2 regions of the Sulfobacillus sp. TH-112 genome follow, and region 2 is predicted to be linked to the other one. Evidence: riboswitches for the same ligand, from Rfam matches in the RefSeq annotation. Region 2 holds a riboswitch; the other holds the start of a gene.
The links. Region 2 has a riboswitch for cyclic di-AMP ahead of ACOJWD_RS09505 (glycosyltransferase). Riboswitches for the same ligand answer to the same signal wherever they lie in the genome.
Positions count from the first base shown of each region.

Region 1: another riboswitch for cyclic di-AMP. It lies ahead of ACOJWD_RS13965 (peptidoglycan-binding protein); the one in region 2 lies ahead of ACOJWD_RS09505 (glycosyltransferase).

Region 1 covers NZ_JBYCKN010000189.1:6-7,620, reverse strand. The annotation lists gene ACOJWD_RS14000 (DUF1054 family protein) at 1-595, opposite strand, end outside; gene ACOJWD_RS13995 (CcdC protein domain-containing protein) at 782-1,279, shown strand; gene ACOJWD_RS13990 (ABC transporter transmembrane domain-containing protein) at 1,484-3,241, shown strand; gene ACOJWD_RS13985 (ABC transporter ATP-binding protein) at 3,238-5,025, shown strand; gene ACOJWD_RS13980 (MTH1187 family thiamine-binding protein) at 5,072-5,386, opposite strand; gene panD (aspartate 1-decarboxylase) at 5,452-5,847, opposite strand; gene ACOJWD_RS13970 (hypothetical protein) at 5,994-6,359, shown strand; cyclic di-AMP (ydaO/yuaA leader) riboswitch at 6,652-6,786, shown strand; partial or broken gene ACOJWD_RS13965 (peptidoglycan-binding protein) at 6,802-7,615, shown strand, end outside.
Region 2 covers NZ_JBYCKN010000134.1:4,829-12,443, reverse strand. The annotation lists gene ACOJWD_RS09510 (HAD family hydrolase) at 1-572, opposite strand, end outside; gene ACOJWD_RS09505 (glycosyltransferase) at 541-1,764, opposite strand; cyclic di-AMP (ydaO/yuaA leader) riboswitch at 1,847-1,971, opposite strand; gene ACOJWD_RS09500 (hypothetical protein) at 2,144-2,401, shown strand; gene ftsY (signal recognition particle-docking protein FtsY) at 2,776-3,696, opposite strand; gene smc (chromosome segregation protein SMC) at 3,707-7,111, opposite strand; gene ACOJWD_RS09485 (stage V sporulation protein S) at 7,152-7,433, opposite strand.

The DNA of each region.
Region 1 (7,615 bases), on a different contig from region 2:
GAATGGCGTTGTGCGCGCGGGACACGAGTTCGGCACTGCGGACAATCGCATCCTCTCGAGGAAATGTGAGCCCTACGGTAAACCCATGACTTTTGAGCGCGGTCTTTTGAATGATGTCAGACATATCAGTGGCAGTAATTGAGGTGACTGGACGTTCGCCTTGGCCATGGTCATCGCGGTAATAATAAATGGGTTCCGGATCCTTCAAGCGAGAGAGTGCCTCGGGTCCCTCGGAATTGAGGTATTGTAGCAATCGTTCTTTGTCCTCATCGCTCTCTTGTTTAATCGAGAATCTCACAAAGACATAGTCACGAGCAATTCCCACCTCGAAATGCGCAAATCGCTTGTATCCTCGTTCATTGCGGGAAAATGCTACCCAAGTATCATCGGGAGGATTCACCCGTCGTCGGGCGTGACTTGCGGTGTGCGGATACATCGCATGTCCAGTAATTTCTTTAAGTCGCGGGGCCAGGTCATCACCCAGCATGGCCAGTTTCGGTCGCACGGTACTACGCAACGCAGACATTCGATCGTGAAATTCAGGAATAAGAAACACGTCAAAGTCCGTTTTACTAAAGCCTGCAAATTGATACATGGTTATGTCCTTTCTGGGAACTGACGGTGGTCTTTTTCCTAATCATGGTATCAATAGAGCCTTGAATTCACAAGTTAGGATGGGCAGACGCAGAGGATTTCCCTATCCAATCGCGAATAACCGAAGAGGCGTGGCACATTTTTTAGTGTTGATCAACAAGTTGATCAACAAAAGGAAGGTATGTTCGTGGGAGAATTAATACCGGTCATTGCAGTGGTCGTGGTGGTGTTGGCTGTACGGACCCGACGGACCATGAAAGAGCAGCCATTTCATTCCGCGACAGTGTGGGCGCGGATCATTCTTTTGTGCGCACTGGCTATTTTTGTTTTGATTATTGAAATGCGATCGCGAGAAACATTAGCGGGGGTGGCGGCAGGTCTTATTATTGGATTGTTGCTGGGGGGGTATAGTTTGAGCCATACCACCTATAATTGGCATGAAGATCCGCCACGCTATAAAACCAATCCGTATATTGGAGCGATGGTGGTCGCGTTGTTTGCCATTCGCATTCTCTATGACGCGCTCACTCTGAGAGCCGCCACTCATCACGTGGGACCCATTGACCCTATTACGGTGTCATGGTTTTCGGCGTTGCTCTATTTCCTCTTTATCGCCTACTGGAATGTCTATTACATCGGGTTATTGCGTAGGGTGCAGGAAAAGACTCACGGCAAGAGGCCCTAGCGGAATGCTGACACGTTTGCATCAATGAGAGGCCTTTTTGCTATTTGAGGACCCATTTCAAGGACTCTACTATTTTTTCGCACGAGATCATATCAATAGTGCGATCCCCTAGGGTGCTCTGTGGTACTATGGTTAGACGTGATATTCAAAACACTGGCTTTTTTCATACATAATTTCTGGTAGTCGCGTAGAAAGGATTCTCACGTGCGGGTCTTTAGTGATTTGATGTGGTTTTTTAAGGATCATAAGCGGCAGTATATTTCCGGCATTATTTTTCTCATGATTGTGTCCATTATCGCCTTGGTTCCTCCCGAAATTGTGGGAATTATCGTCAATCGCTTAACGCGACATACCTTGACCGTGACCGTCTTACTAGAAGCGGTGGTGACAATTGCAATCACGGCTTTTCTGTCGTACGGATTGAGGTATCTCTGGAGAATTCGGCTCTATGGCGGTTCAATTCAACTGGCCACAGAACTTCGTAATCGGCTATACCATCATTTTACCAAGCTCTCTCCGGAATTCTATCACCATCATCGCATCGGAGACTTAATGGCGCATGCCACTAATGATGTCCAAGCCATTCAGGAGACGGCTGGCGATGGAGTGCTGACATTGGTGGATTCCATCACCACCGGTACCGTCGTGGTCGCCACCATGGCGATTACAATTAGTTGGAAGTTAACGGTCATTAGTCTTTTGCCACTGCCACTGATGGCGTATGCGGTCTCGCGTTACGGGCAGATGCTGCACGAGCGCTTTGGGTTGGCGCAAGCGGCATTTTCCGATATCAATGACCGTGTCCAAGAATACATATCGGGAGTTCGTGTGGTGCGGGCGTTTGGCCAAGAAGCAGCGGAGCGAAAAGCCTTTGTCGCGCTCTCGCAAGATGTGGTGAATAAAAATGTAGCTGTGGCCAAGATTGATTCGCTCTTTGATCCGACCATTTCGGTCATCATCGGGTTTTCCTATTTTCTTGCGGTCGCGTTTGGTGGATATTTTGTGGTCCATGGCAGTATGGACCTCGGAAGCCTCACTACATTTACCTTATATTTGGGTCAATTAATCTGGCCGATGCTCGCTTTCGGATTTTTATTTAACACAGTGGAGCGCGGTAGTGCATCGTATGACCGGGTACAAACCTTGCTCCATATCGCGCCTACAGTCAATGAACGTGAGGACGCGCTTTTAGAGGTCCCGACAGGGAATATTCGATTTGCTATTTCAGAATTTCGCTATCCTGAAAGCGATGGGCCGGTGTTAAAAAATATTTATTTAGACGTGCCCCAAGGGACCACACTGGGCATTGTGGGAAGAACTGGCACCGGAAAGACCACGCTCATGCGACTCTTGTTGCGTGAGTTTGATGTCACGGAGGGCGATATCACTATTGGTGGCGAGTCGATTTATGTCTATCGTTTGCATGCGCTCCGTCATGCGATAGCTTACGCGCCGCAAGATGACTTTTTGTTTTCGCTCTCTATTAAAGAAAATATTGGGTTTCAGACCCCTGATGCCACCACGGAAGACATTGAACGCGTCGCGACGATTGCCTCTATTCACGAGGACATTCTGCGGTTTCCAGAGGGATATGACACCATCGTGGGGGAACGTGGGGTGACACTGTCCGGAGGTCAAAAGCAACGGGTCTCCATCGCGCGAGCCCTTATTGCTGACGCCGAAATATTGCTGCTCGATGACACCTTGTCAGCGGTGGACGCACGGACAGAAAAGGCGATTTTAGGGGCGCTGAAGGCCCATCGTCAGAATCGCACCACCATTATTTCGACGCACCGCCTCAGCGCTGTGGAACATGCCGACCAGATTGTGGTGCTTGAAGGCGGGCAAATTAAAGAGCGCGGCAGTCATCAGCAGTTGCTGGATATCGGAGGGCGATACTTCGACATGTACCGCCGACAGCAACTCGAGACATTGGTTGAACAAGGGGGGACGGCGGAATGAGTCTGGAATCTTTAGATACTCCTTTATCGTTGCCACAACGAGGCACCTTCTGGCGCCTCATGCGCTACATGCTCTATCATAAGGGCCGTGTGGCACTATCCTTGGTGATTCTGCTGTTGGCCACGGCTGCAGACGTGCTACAGCCGATCTTGGTGAAAGTATTTTTGGATCGGTATCTGATTCCACGTCATTTTCCTAAGGGCCAATTAATCGAATTGGGCGCGGCATATTTATTATTGGTGGTCCTGACATCCGCCTTTACCGTATTGCAACTGTTGTTGTTTCAATTATTAGCGCTCGATATTATCCAGCGCCTTCGGGTCGACCTGTTTGATCGAATCCAAGAACTGGCTCTCTCGTTTTTTGATCAAACGCCTGTTGGAGTGTTGGTATCACGCATTACCAACGACACTCAAGCCATTTTAGATATGTTCATGACCGTGCTCTCCACCTTTGTTCAGAACGTGACCATGCTGACGGGCGTCATGATTGCGATGTTTGCTCTGGATGTGCGATTAGCGCTCTATTGTTTGGTGCTTTTTCCGATTATTATCTTGGTGATGTGGGTGTATCAACGGGTTAGTAGCCCGGTCTTTCACTTAGCGCGCCAACGGCTATCGTTATTAAACGCTAAGCTGAACGAGTCTTTGCAGGGAATGGGGATCGTTCAGGTGATGCGCCAAGAGCCGCGTCTTCGAAGAGAGTTTGGCGAGGTCAACGAAGCCTATCGCAAGGCGCGCTTTAAGAACACGCAAATTAATGGGCTATTGTTGCGTCCCTTGATGGATGTAATTTATCTGTTGGCGTTAATCCTGGTGCTCGGATATTTTGGCCTGCTATCTTTTCATACGGCAGTCAACATTGGGGTACTGTATGCATTTGTCAGCTATTTGAGCCGATTTTTTGAACCCGTCAACAGCATGTTGCAACGGTTAAACTTTTTTCAGCAGGCGATGGTGTCAAGCCACCGAGTATTTCAGATTCTCGATAATCCATCGCGGCGTCCAGCAATGGAAGGCGATGGCAGCGCCGAGATCTCCCGCGGCCGCATTGAGTTTCAAGACGTGTCTTTTTCGTATGATGGCAAAACCGACATCTTGAAACACGTGAGTTTCACGGCCGAACCCGGTCAGACCGTCGCTATTGTAGGACACACCGGTAGCGGCAAGAGTTCCACGGTAAACTTATTGCTACGCTTTTATCCTGTCGACCGGGGCCGGATTCTCATCGATGGGCAGGACTTAAAATCTTTTTCTGAAGCCGAGATTCGTCACAAGATGGGGCTGGTATTGCAAGACCCGTTTTTATTTGTGGGAGACATTGAGTCGAACATTCGCCTTGGGGACGAGGATATCTCTTCGGATGCCGTGCAAGCGGCGGCTCGATTTGTGCAAGCGGACACCTTCATCGATAAGATACCGGGAGGATATCACGCACCCATTGGAGAGCGCGGGGCCACACTCTCCACCGGACAGCGTCAACTGTTGTCCTTCGCCCGGACTATGGTGCGGGAACCGGTCATTTTGGTACTGGATGAGGCGACCGCCAGCGTCGACACCGAGACGGAAGAGAAAATACAAGCCGCTCTTGAGAAGATGCGACATGGCCGGACTACCATTGCCATTGCCCACCGATTATCCACCATTCAAGATGCGGACCTCATCTTAGTGCTGCATCACGGCGAAGTGGTGGAGCGCGGCACGCATCAAGAGCTTTTAGCCCATCAAGGCCTCTACCATAAGATGTTTTTGCTACAGCAAGGAATGGTTGAATCGGTGTCATAGGTTATCAAGAACGGGACTGTTCTGTGAGGAACAGTCCCGGGACAGGTTAGAACTCCAACAGATTCTCGTCAGTTAACACAGCTTCCACCATGCTATCCATGTCGAGTGGTTTATCGACGCGATCGTCAATCGTGACTGTCGTAATGACGCGGTCCACGCCGCTATAGAAGGGCGACTGGTGCATCGCTTCCACGACGGGAAGAATGTCCTGTAAGTCGCCTTCTAACAGGGTCGCGGTAGGGGTCAGCACGCTTTCCACCCCAATGGCTGACTCGGCAATCTCAAAGCAGTCCTGAATATAACTCGAGATGCTGGCTTCGTCGGTGCCCACGGGAACCACTTTGACTTCGACAATTGCCATAGACATAGCCTCCGCTGTGTCAGACTTCGCTGTCCAGAGCGTATTTTCTCCAAGGCCACTCGAAATCACTCGCCCATGTCCAGGGTATAGGGCTTTTCGCCCGCCATGACTTTTGAGATATGGTTTTGTTGGTCAACATAGACGAGGCGTGGATGAAGTCCGCTACGCACTTCTTCGGGGCTAAAGTAACCATAGGCCATAATAATCACTAAGTCGCCGGGATGAAAATGTCGTGCAGCCGTTCCGTTGAGACATAGTGAACCTGGGTGGTCGTTATCTTGGATGACATAGGTGACCCAATGCGTCCCGGTATTAATGTTGGTGATGTGCACAAATTCGTGAGGCAAAATATCGGCAGCCAGAGCAAGTTGATGACCGAGTGTCAGACTGCCGACGTAATTGAGATTGGACTCGGTGACGGTGGCCCGATGGATTTTTGATTTCAGCATTTCTCTTAGCAAACGTGTCAACTCCTCAATTGAACGCCGAATGGGGTAGGTCATATTCAGTCAATCGTTTATCATATGTCGCGAGTCGAGAAAGCTTGCATGAGATTCTTGTATAGCATGACCTGCCATGAGGCACTCTAGCCGCGGAGGGATCATCTATGGAAGACCATCAGAAAGAAGGCCATCAAAAGGAAGGACATCAAAAGGAAGGACATCAAAAAGAGGAAAAAAAATATTCGGTCAAGTCTCCGCGTAAGCACCCCAAGCCCTCTATGGGCACTCCCAGCACCATCAACCAAGCGGTACGCCAGGAACTCTGGTATGTGGATACCATGGTGGCGTCGCCCTTTCGCATGGTGCGTCGGCAATTAGAAGGGCGCCAGGGAGCCATGGCTCAAAGTGCGGATGAAGCCATGTGGGCGATGGAGGGGATGGTTCGTCTGCCCATTAAACTGATACAAGCAGCGTTTGGTGAAGCGCCATCCGTGGCGCCGAGCGACCAACACGGAGAATCATCGCACTAGTATTTCCAATTTGTAGGTCACCATTTTCGACGATAGAGCATCGCCTTCAGGCAAACGGTGGGACGGCTATGGCGCAAGAGCCGTAATGATAGGAAGTGCAGCCATTCTTTTGTCTGTCAAGAGATCAGTCAAAAGTTGGCTCTTCAGTTAGACAATAGCAGACCGCTCCGATTCTCCGTATGGACGAGCATCCGGCTCCCCTGACATGGCCTATGAGGTCGTATGGTCGGGGGAGCGCGGTTTTACGATCTGACGACGCCCTCGATCACTCGGTACACTCTCTAATGTTCCGACTTCCATAACGCCTAATTCCGCAAAGGAATCCGGGGAACCCAAGGGTTAGGGGTGAATCGAGCTTGTGCTCGTAGGGCGTACTCTCGCGTCCGAATCCGTCAGCTAACCTCGGAGGCAAATTTCGAGGGGGATATATTACGTGAAAACGATGATACTAGGTGCAGCATTTTTAGGATCCATGAGCTTATTCGCCGCTCCGTCCATAGGAAGTGTTCAGGCTGCCAGTACGACCACGGCAGCACTTCAATCTCTGCATCCTGCGATGCAACATACCCTCTTTCAGGGTGATACGGGCCACTGGGTCATGACTCTTCAAGCCGACCTCAATGATCTCGGAATCTCATCAGGACCCGTCGATGGGATTTTCGGACCGCTTACTGAGGCGGGTGTAAAGTCCTTTCAGTCGCAAAGCGGACTCTCCTCCACGGGAGTAGTCAATGCCACAACCTGGCAAGACATTTTGGCAGGATTCCAACTAACTCCCTATACACCAGGAAGTCATGCGCTGAGTGCGACATCAGCCAATAGCAACCAGAGCCAATCTGTGGGATCGGGATCGGCTGAGCAATTATCGCTTCCCGAGTCGTTCCCTACTGGTGGCACGCCGGTTGACGAACCTTCCAGTTCATCGGGTCCGCAAGGGGAATTCACGCCGTCCGTCAGCACCATTGATGGGCATCAAGTCGTCGCCGCCTATCATATGATTGCTACCTCATATGGACCGAGCTTGGCAGATAATTACCCCTACGGCCCGACGGATTACTTCGGCGCACCACTAGAAGACGGAATGATTGCGGTCGATCCGAGTGTGATACCGTTGAAGAGCCTCGTCTATGTGACCGGATATCAAGACAACTTCCTCCCGTCACAAGGGTTTCTGGGACAAGCCGACGATACAGGGGGAGCCATCCAAGGTGATCGGATTGATATCTTTATGAATCAAGATTCCACCATTATTTCCG
Region 2 (7,615 bases):
ATGTCCCCATCGTTCTCCGCATCCCCAGCGACGAAACATTGATGCGCCTTGACGTTAAGTCGATTCAGAATATGCTTCAGGGCAGACCCCTTAAGCGCTCCTCGCGGTACCACATCCAATCGCAGTTGCTCCGCATCCCATAAGGTGCGGTGCATCACTCCGTCTTTCACCAGCCGTGCCTTGGAAGCGGCCAATTGCTCGTCGCCAGCCACTCGAAATGCCAAGCGCCAATGAGAACTGCGGCCTAAGAACTCTACTCCCGGCACTTGCTCTAAGCTCCGCATGACGCGACGCGGTGACCAATCACGACGCTGTTGAAAGGCCCAACTTTCATCCACTCGTCGGTCCGCGCCCCAAAAAATATCCGCTCCAATATCAGTACATAAGGCCAAGGGTTCCGGATATCCATAGCGGTGAATCAAGGGTTCGGCATTGGCTCGTGTGCGCCCCGTAAGATACACGACCCCGACCTCTGGATGCAGCTTGAGATACTGGGCCAGTTCACTCTCACCGCCATGCCCCACTAATGTACCGTCAATATCAGAAGCCAACACCCATTTGATGCCCGCCAAGGCCAGTCACCTCCTGATAGCAGCCCACCATCTGCTGAGCCATGTCATTCACGGTATGCAAGCGATGAACCTTCTCTTGTCCCACTTTCCCCATCTTGCGAGCCTTGGCGGAATCATTCCACAACTCAAGCACAAAATCCCACATCGTCTCGATCTGATCACGGTCCACAACATAGCCGTCCTCACCGTGATTAATCCAGTCCCGAACCCCCGGCACCCGAGACCCGACAACCGGAATTCCTGATGCCAACGACTCTAGCACCGCCATCCCTAACGTAGGCCCTTGATTCGGAGCTATCGCTACTTCAGAGGCCGCTAAATATGGTGCCACCCCGCGATGCGGCATCCCACCAACGAAAGTCACATGTGATCCTAAACGCTCCGCCAGCCGTGCCAAATCAGGAGAGACCGGCACGCCTTGTTGAACTTGCTTTCTCGTTCCGCCTAACACCATGAGCAAAAAGTCTTCGGGGAGATCTCGCTGTGCCAAGACATCTAGAGCCTCGCGAAGACCTCGCGCGAGTTCTAAACGTCCGACATAGGCCACCGGACGGCGCTTCACGCCTAGGGCCCGCAATACTGGCCCCGCATCACGACTAAAGAATTGCGTAGGATCGACCCCTGGAGGCACAACGTATACCGTCAATTCCGGGGTGTCGCGATGAATAAGTTCCGCCTCACTCAAATACGACACGACCACGGCATTCGCCTGATGTAACAGTCGCTTTTCCGCGGCTGCGCGTACCTCGTTCACATCTTCTCCCGGACGAACGCTCCATTCCGCCATTTTCACAGGAGAATGAACCCATGGCAGACCAGTCGCTTGGTGAATGCGCTCTGCGACGAGACCACTTATCCAATAATGGCTGTGTAAAATGTGGTGGTTACGCCCACTATCCTTCATCCAGGCTAGCGCTTCTGCAGCGAGACCATCCACCAATTCTTCCCAACTCTCTTCTTCTGGTCGACGCAACGCCTGCGACAGCCGAATGACCTGACCTAAGTGTCCTAAACTAAATTTTTCCGGCCACAAAGGATTGGCCTGTGCAGTCAATACGTCTACTCCATAGCCATATTGTTGGACGTTCTTCACCAGTTCGCGAATCAAAATTTGCTGCCCACCGACCGCACCACTGTCGCCATAGGTGAGCGGATCGGCATGCAAAGAAATTTCAAGAGCTCGACGTATCATCAAAGGTATCCTCCCTCAAAAACCTGAGACATAAAAAAAGTCCCCAGGCACCCCGGGGGGAGAGGGAAATTCATTAAGTTACACCTTGAGCCCCCAACGCCTACGAAGTTAGCTGACGGGTTAGGGCTGTGGTCATACCCTTTGCTTGCACAATTCACCCCGACTACCTGGGTCCTCCGCTTCCACCGAATTCGGCGCTTTCAAGGTACCCCTATTATACTGGAGAATCCCCCCAATCCGCAACTACCGAACGCGCACGAGAACCGTTCGACATTACTGCTTGTTTTCTGGACATCACCCCGAGTGGGCGCTACCATAGTCCTAATCCTTCTCCCACGACTTTCCACTCGCAATCTCCCCGAAAAGAGGTCCTGTTGTCATGCCCGATCGCCTCCCACGACTGCCCTCCTCCGAGGTTACTCATGACGGGCGTTCATGGAGTCAGGATGACATCCGCCCGCATACCCTGCATCTGGCTATTGAGACGGTCCTCAGGGCGCGTTTTTCGGCAGTTCATGACGCCCTGGCTAAGAAAACGCAGAGGTTAAGCACGGACGCCCTCTTGATCCTCCTCGCTCAGGTTGCCACGAGTCCATTGATGGAAGACATCCTCGACCAGGTCGACTATCTGGAATAGAGAGAATGTGCACTACACGCGTCCACAAGAATGGATGGTATCACCCCAAAGAGTGCAGAGACAAGGGCACTGTCGATTTCCGAGCCGTGCAGTACGCGAGACCGCTCAAGTCGGCTGCTTCGTTCCATCCTTAATGAGGAGAGAGGTGATGAGGTCAAAGGCAAGATTGTACTCTTGGTGTCGATGTTCCAACAAATCCCATTCATATTGACGATCCATCGGACCACCGCTTTCTTCGAAAATCAGTTATCTGCATGATATATTTCGTCGATGGAAACGCTCCGCACGCGGGACATAGATATCGCCTGATGATCATGCCAATCCCGCGATAATCCCTCTGTTCAGGCTCGGTGTAAAGAATCGCTTCGCGAGTTCTACGACATCCCGAGAATTGCTCGCACATAGTCGTCGGCATTAAAGACCATCAAATCGTCAAGCTTTTCCCCGACCCCTACGAACGCAATGGGAAGTTTCAACTCCTGATAGATGGAAAAAGCAATTCCGCCCTTGGCAGTTCCATCCAGTTTCGTCAATATAATCCCGGAAACCTGCACCGCCTCCTGAAATATCCGCGCCTGACTCAACCCATTTTGCCCGGTAGTGGCGTCCAACACTAACCACACTTGATGCGGCGCCTCGGGTTGTTCGCGGCCAATGACACGAACCATTTTCCCTAACTCTTGCATCAGGTGTGCCTTATTTTGCAAACGCCCCGCGGTATCAATAATAGCTAAATCCAAATGACGCGCCTGAGAAGCCCGGACCGTATCAAACGCGACCGCTGCTGGATCGGCACCTTCCGCTTGATGGACCACGTCCACATGAGCCCGTTTGCCCCACTCTCGCAGTTGCTCAGAGGCGGCCGCCCGAAAGGTATCGGCAGCCCCTAGAATCACACCATAGCCTTCGGCTTTCATGCGTTCGGCGAGTTTTCCCGCCGTGGTCGTCTTACCGGTACCATTGACTCCTACCATCATCCACACAAAGGGTCCCCCCTGCGCTGGCAGTTGATAGGGATTATCCAGTTCCGGCAACATCGATACCATCACATCATGCAAAAGGGTCTGCACTTCATCGGCCAGTTCGGGATGCCGTCGCCTTACCTCATCGCGCAACCTGTCCATAATCAATTGAATCGCTTGCGATCCGAGATCCGCTTCGTAAAGAATTTCTTCCAGTTCGTCATAAAGCTCATCCGACCACTGTCGTCCCCCCACTAAGGTCCGAATCTTGTCCCCTAGTTCTCCCCGGGTCTTTGCCATGCCCTGTCGTAAACGCTCAAAAAATCCTGCCATGACTTCCTCCTCAGCTGCCCACCAATTCCTCTGCGCCTTCAAGCAATACCGAAATCACGCGACTTTGGCCCTGACCATCACCGGCAATGCCCCACAACGCATCTGCCACTTCCATTGTCTCGCGATGGTGGGTCACAATCACATACTGGGCTTCTGCCCGCACCCGACGCACATATTGAGCAAAGCGACTCGCATTGGCTTCGTCCAGCGAAGCTTCGACTTCATCCAGCACCACAAACGGCGACGGCCGAGCACTCAATAGACTAAACAACCAAGCAATGCCCCCTAACGCCTTTTCCCCTCCAGAGAGCAACGCCAAATGGCTCTTGCGCTTTCCAGCAGGTCGCACCCACAATTCCACGCCCCCCTCTTCCCCACTCACCCAGCTAAAGCCGCCATCGCCACCGGCATACAACTGACGACACGCTTCTTGAAAGGCCTGTTCCACTCGTAACGCGGTATCCTTAACACGCCGCTCCATTTCCTCGTCAATTTCGCGCAGCGTCCCCATCAGCTCTCGACGGGCGTCTTCGACATCGCGGCTTTCATGCGCCAGATATTGTTCCCGCTCAGCCAACTGTTCATATACGGCCAGGCTACCAGGCACCAAGGGTCCCAATCCCACTAGAGTCTCAGCAATCTCTTCCATTTCCGACCGCGCGGCCGTCTCCTCTTCTCGATCGAAAGCACCTAGTCCTTGTTCAGGAGAATAATCTTCGAATCGCACGCTAATGGCAAGAATTTCTTGTCGCCAAACATTTTCTCGATTTTCCATTTTCCGATCTTCTGATAATAAGGCGCGCTCGCGGTGATCCAGTTTGAGCGCCTGCTCGCGCTGGTCCGTGAGTTGTCGCATCCGATCAGCACGCACTTTTTCGCGATTCGCTTCGTCGAGCGCCACACGACTTAAGCCGGTGCTCACTTCCCGAAGTGCGCCAACCAACTGCTCCCGCTCTACGGCCAGTTGGATTAACCGTTCCGATTGGGACTGTACTTGTTGTCGTACCCGTCCTTCTTCCTGGGCAATGCGATCGTGAATTAATTGCTGCTCACGCCATTCTTGCTGCTTCTCCTGCCACTTTTGCTTGGCAAACGATGCGTCACGTTCCAATTGCTCAACAACCTCTTGTTCGCGTTGGAGCTCCGCCCGAATGTTTTCTATTCTCACCTCGAGGTCATGAGACGCCTGTGATTTTTCGGCAATCGACTGCACCAATATCTTGGGGTCGCCCATATGCTGATGCACCTCAAGATCGCGCGTCAACTTTTCCCACTGCGTCCGCATGGTGACTAGCTGTTCCTTACCGCCCTCGAGTTGTTGTTCAATGCGTTCCAACGCGATAGTGACTTCGGCACGTTCCCCATCCAGCTGCTCAATACCCTTTATGCCGCTTTCGAGCTGCTCTGTTAAGCGACTCATTTCTTGCTTGCGACCGGCAGTCGAATGACGCCCCGGATTGGACGAACCGCCGGTAATGGCGCCACCAGCATGTACCACTTGGCCATCTCGCGTCACCATTTTGTAGCGAAAATGATGGACTCGCCCAAGCGGAGTCGCATCATCCAGAGATTCTACGATGAGCACTCGACCGAGCGTGTGCATGACCGCCGGACGAAGATCTGCCGCAAATCTAATGAGATCCGACGCCCACCCTAGAACGCCTGGTTGCCGCGTGAGGGACTCATAATCCTGGTCTGAAGGTCGCGATGCACGAACGGTATCTAGCGGCAAAAAGGTCGCACGCCCCAACGACGAAGACTGTAAGTAGCGAACCGCCGTCCGGGCTAATTCTTCACGGGTCACAACCACGTCTTGACTTTGACCCCCGAGCGCCGTCTCAATCGCCAACGTCAAATCAGGGGGAGACTCCACCAAAGAACCTAACGTCCCTAAGATGCCCGTCAATTGATTATTCCTAGCGGCCCGAAGCACAGAGCGCACCCCGGCCTGTAGCCCTTCCCCTTCATCCTCCAGTTGTTTTAAGGCTCTGAGGCGCGCTTCATAGCTTGCCGTATTGCGGCGCCTGTCGATTAAATCGCGATCTAGGTGAGCTAACCGCTCTTTTTCGCGGCGCCGCTCTGATTCGAGTGACGATAACCGATCAACCCATTCTGACACTTGGGACTGCAAAGACTCGCGTTCCGCGTCTCGCTGTTGCATCGTGGCCATCACTTCAGAATGCCCATCGACAATCCCGAGTATGCCCTTTAAGCGCTCCAACCGCTGTTCCAGGTCATGTCTTGTGTGATCTAACTCAGCCCGCTGACGCTGCAACAACGCGTCTTCATCTCTTAGGTCTTTTAACCTTTGTGCCTTTTCACTCAAATCGTTCTGCAATTGCTCTGCCCGCGTCCTCAAACCATCGGGTGCCTCATCGTGAGGGTTCTTTGGAATCTCCCGTTCTGCTGCTAAATCTTCCTCGTGGCGACGCATAAGCATAAGCGAGGCCTCAATGCGCTGAGTCTCGGCATCAATATGCGCGATTTGGGTTTGCATTTCTCGCTCTCGAACCTGCAACTGAGTCGTCTCACTTTGGATGCTCTTCAATTCTTCAAGGTCTGCTTCGGTATGAGATCCTAGTTGTTCAATCACCTGCCGGGTGCGAGCGATATGGTCCAGCACTTGCGCTAATTCCTGGGCAAGGTGCTTGCGCTCTTCGCTCAATTTCGCTAAGTCATCATGCAGTCGATGCTTTTTCGCCATGGCGCGTTCATATTCTGTGTAGTCTAAGCGACGCTGAAGTACCAGACGACGATCTTCTAACACTCGATAGCGACTTTCTATTTCAGCACGTTCGCGCACCTCATTCATTTGTCGTGCCACTTCATCTAATAGGTCGGTCAGTCGAACGCTTTTGGCCTCGGTATCCTGCAAATGGCTTAGCGTCTCTTTCTTTCTCACCTTATAGCGCGATACCCCTGCAGCCTCTTGCAACTGCTCGAGCCGTTCATGGGGCTTTTGCAATAACGCCCCTTCTACTCGTCCCTGACTAATGATGGCATAACTGAATCTCCCGAGCCCGCTATCCAAGAACAGATCGGTAATATCTTTCAACCGTACCGTCTTCCCATTGATGATGTATTCTGAATCGCCGCTGCGATAATATCGTCGAGCCACCGACAAGGACTCGGGCCACAAAGGCATCTCGCCATCCTGATTATCAAATTCAAGAATGACTTCCGCCATGCGAGCCGGATTGCGAAGACCTCCTCCCTGATGGAGAAGGTCTTCCCAACGCTCCGCTCGCAAATCTCGTAACCGCTGCTCTCCTAGCGCCCAACGGATGGCGTCCACAACATTGCTTTTTCCTCCGCCATTGGGACCAACCAATGCGGTAATACCGGGTTTAAGTTCCAGCACCACATCCTGGGCAAATGACTTAAATCCGTATATCTTGATCCGTTTTAAATGCATTCCCTAACTCCTTCAACACTGAGCTAAAAAATTCTATATCTCACGGGGTGATGGACGCTCGCACCTGGAGACTGATGACCAGCCGAATTCCTGTCCGCGATTCTCCGTCAATGGCGACTTCCATAAACTGGGGTCGCACCACCAGGTCATCATCGGAAGATTCCATGTAGGTCCGCGCGATGGCGATGGCCTTAACCGCTTGGTTCACTGCAGCCGCACCCACGGATTGTAATTCCACCTCACCAGATTCTTTCACTATCGCAGCTATGGCTCCTGCAACAGCCTTAGGCCGCGAAGCCGCCGACACTCGTAACGATTGCATAGCCCACCTCACATATATAGAGATTTTTATTCGCTACCCTTTTGTTATTTCCCTTCATCATACCACGATAGAGATGACGACTTGTTCAGAATATACCTAAACCATGTATATCCTCACTACATTTATACCCCTTTCCTGTAAAGGTTCCAGCCCTTTTAGAGCGAAATGGGTAGCGATGGAGG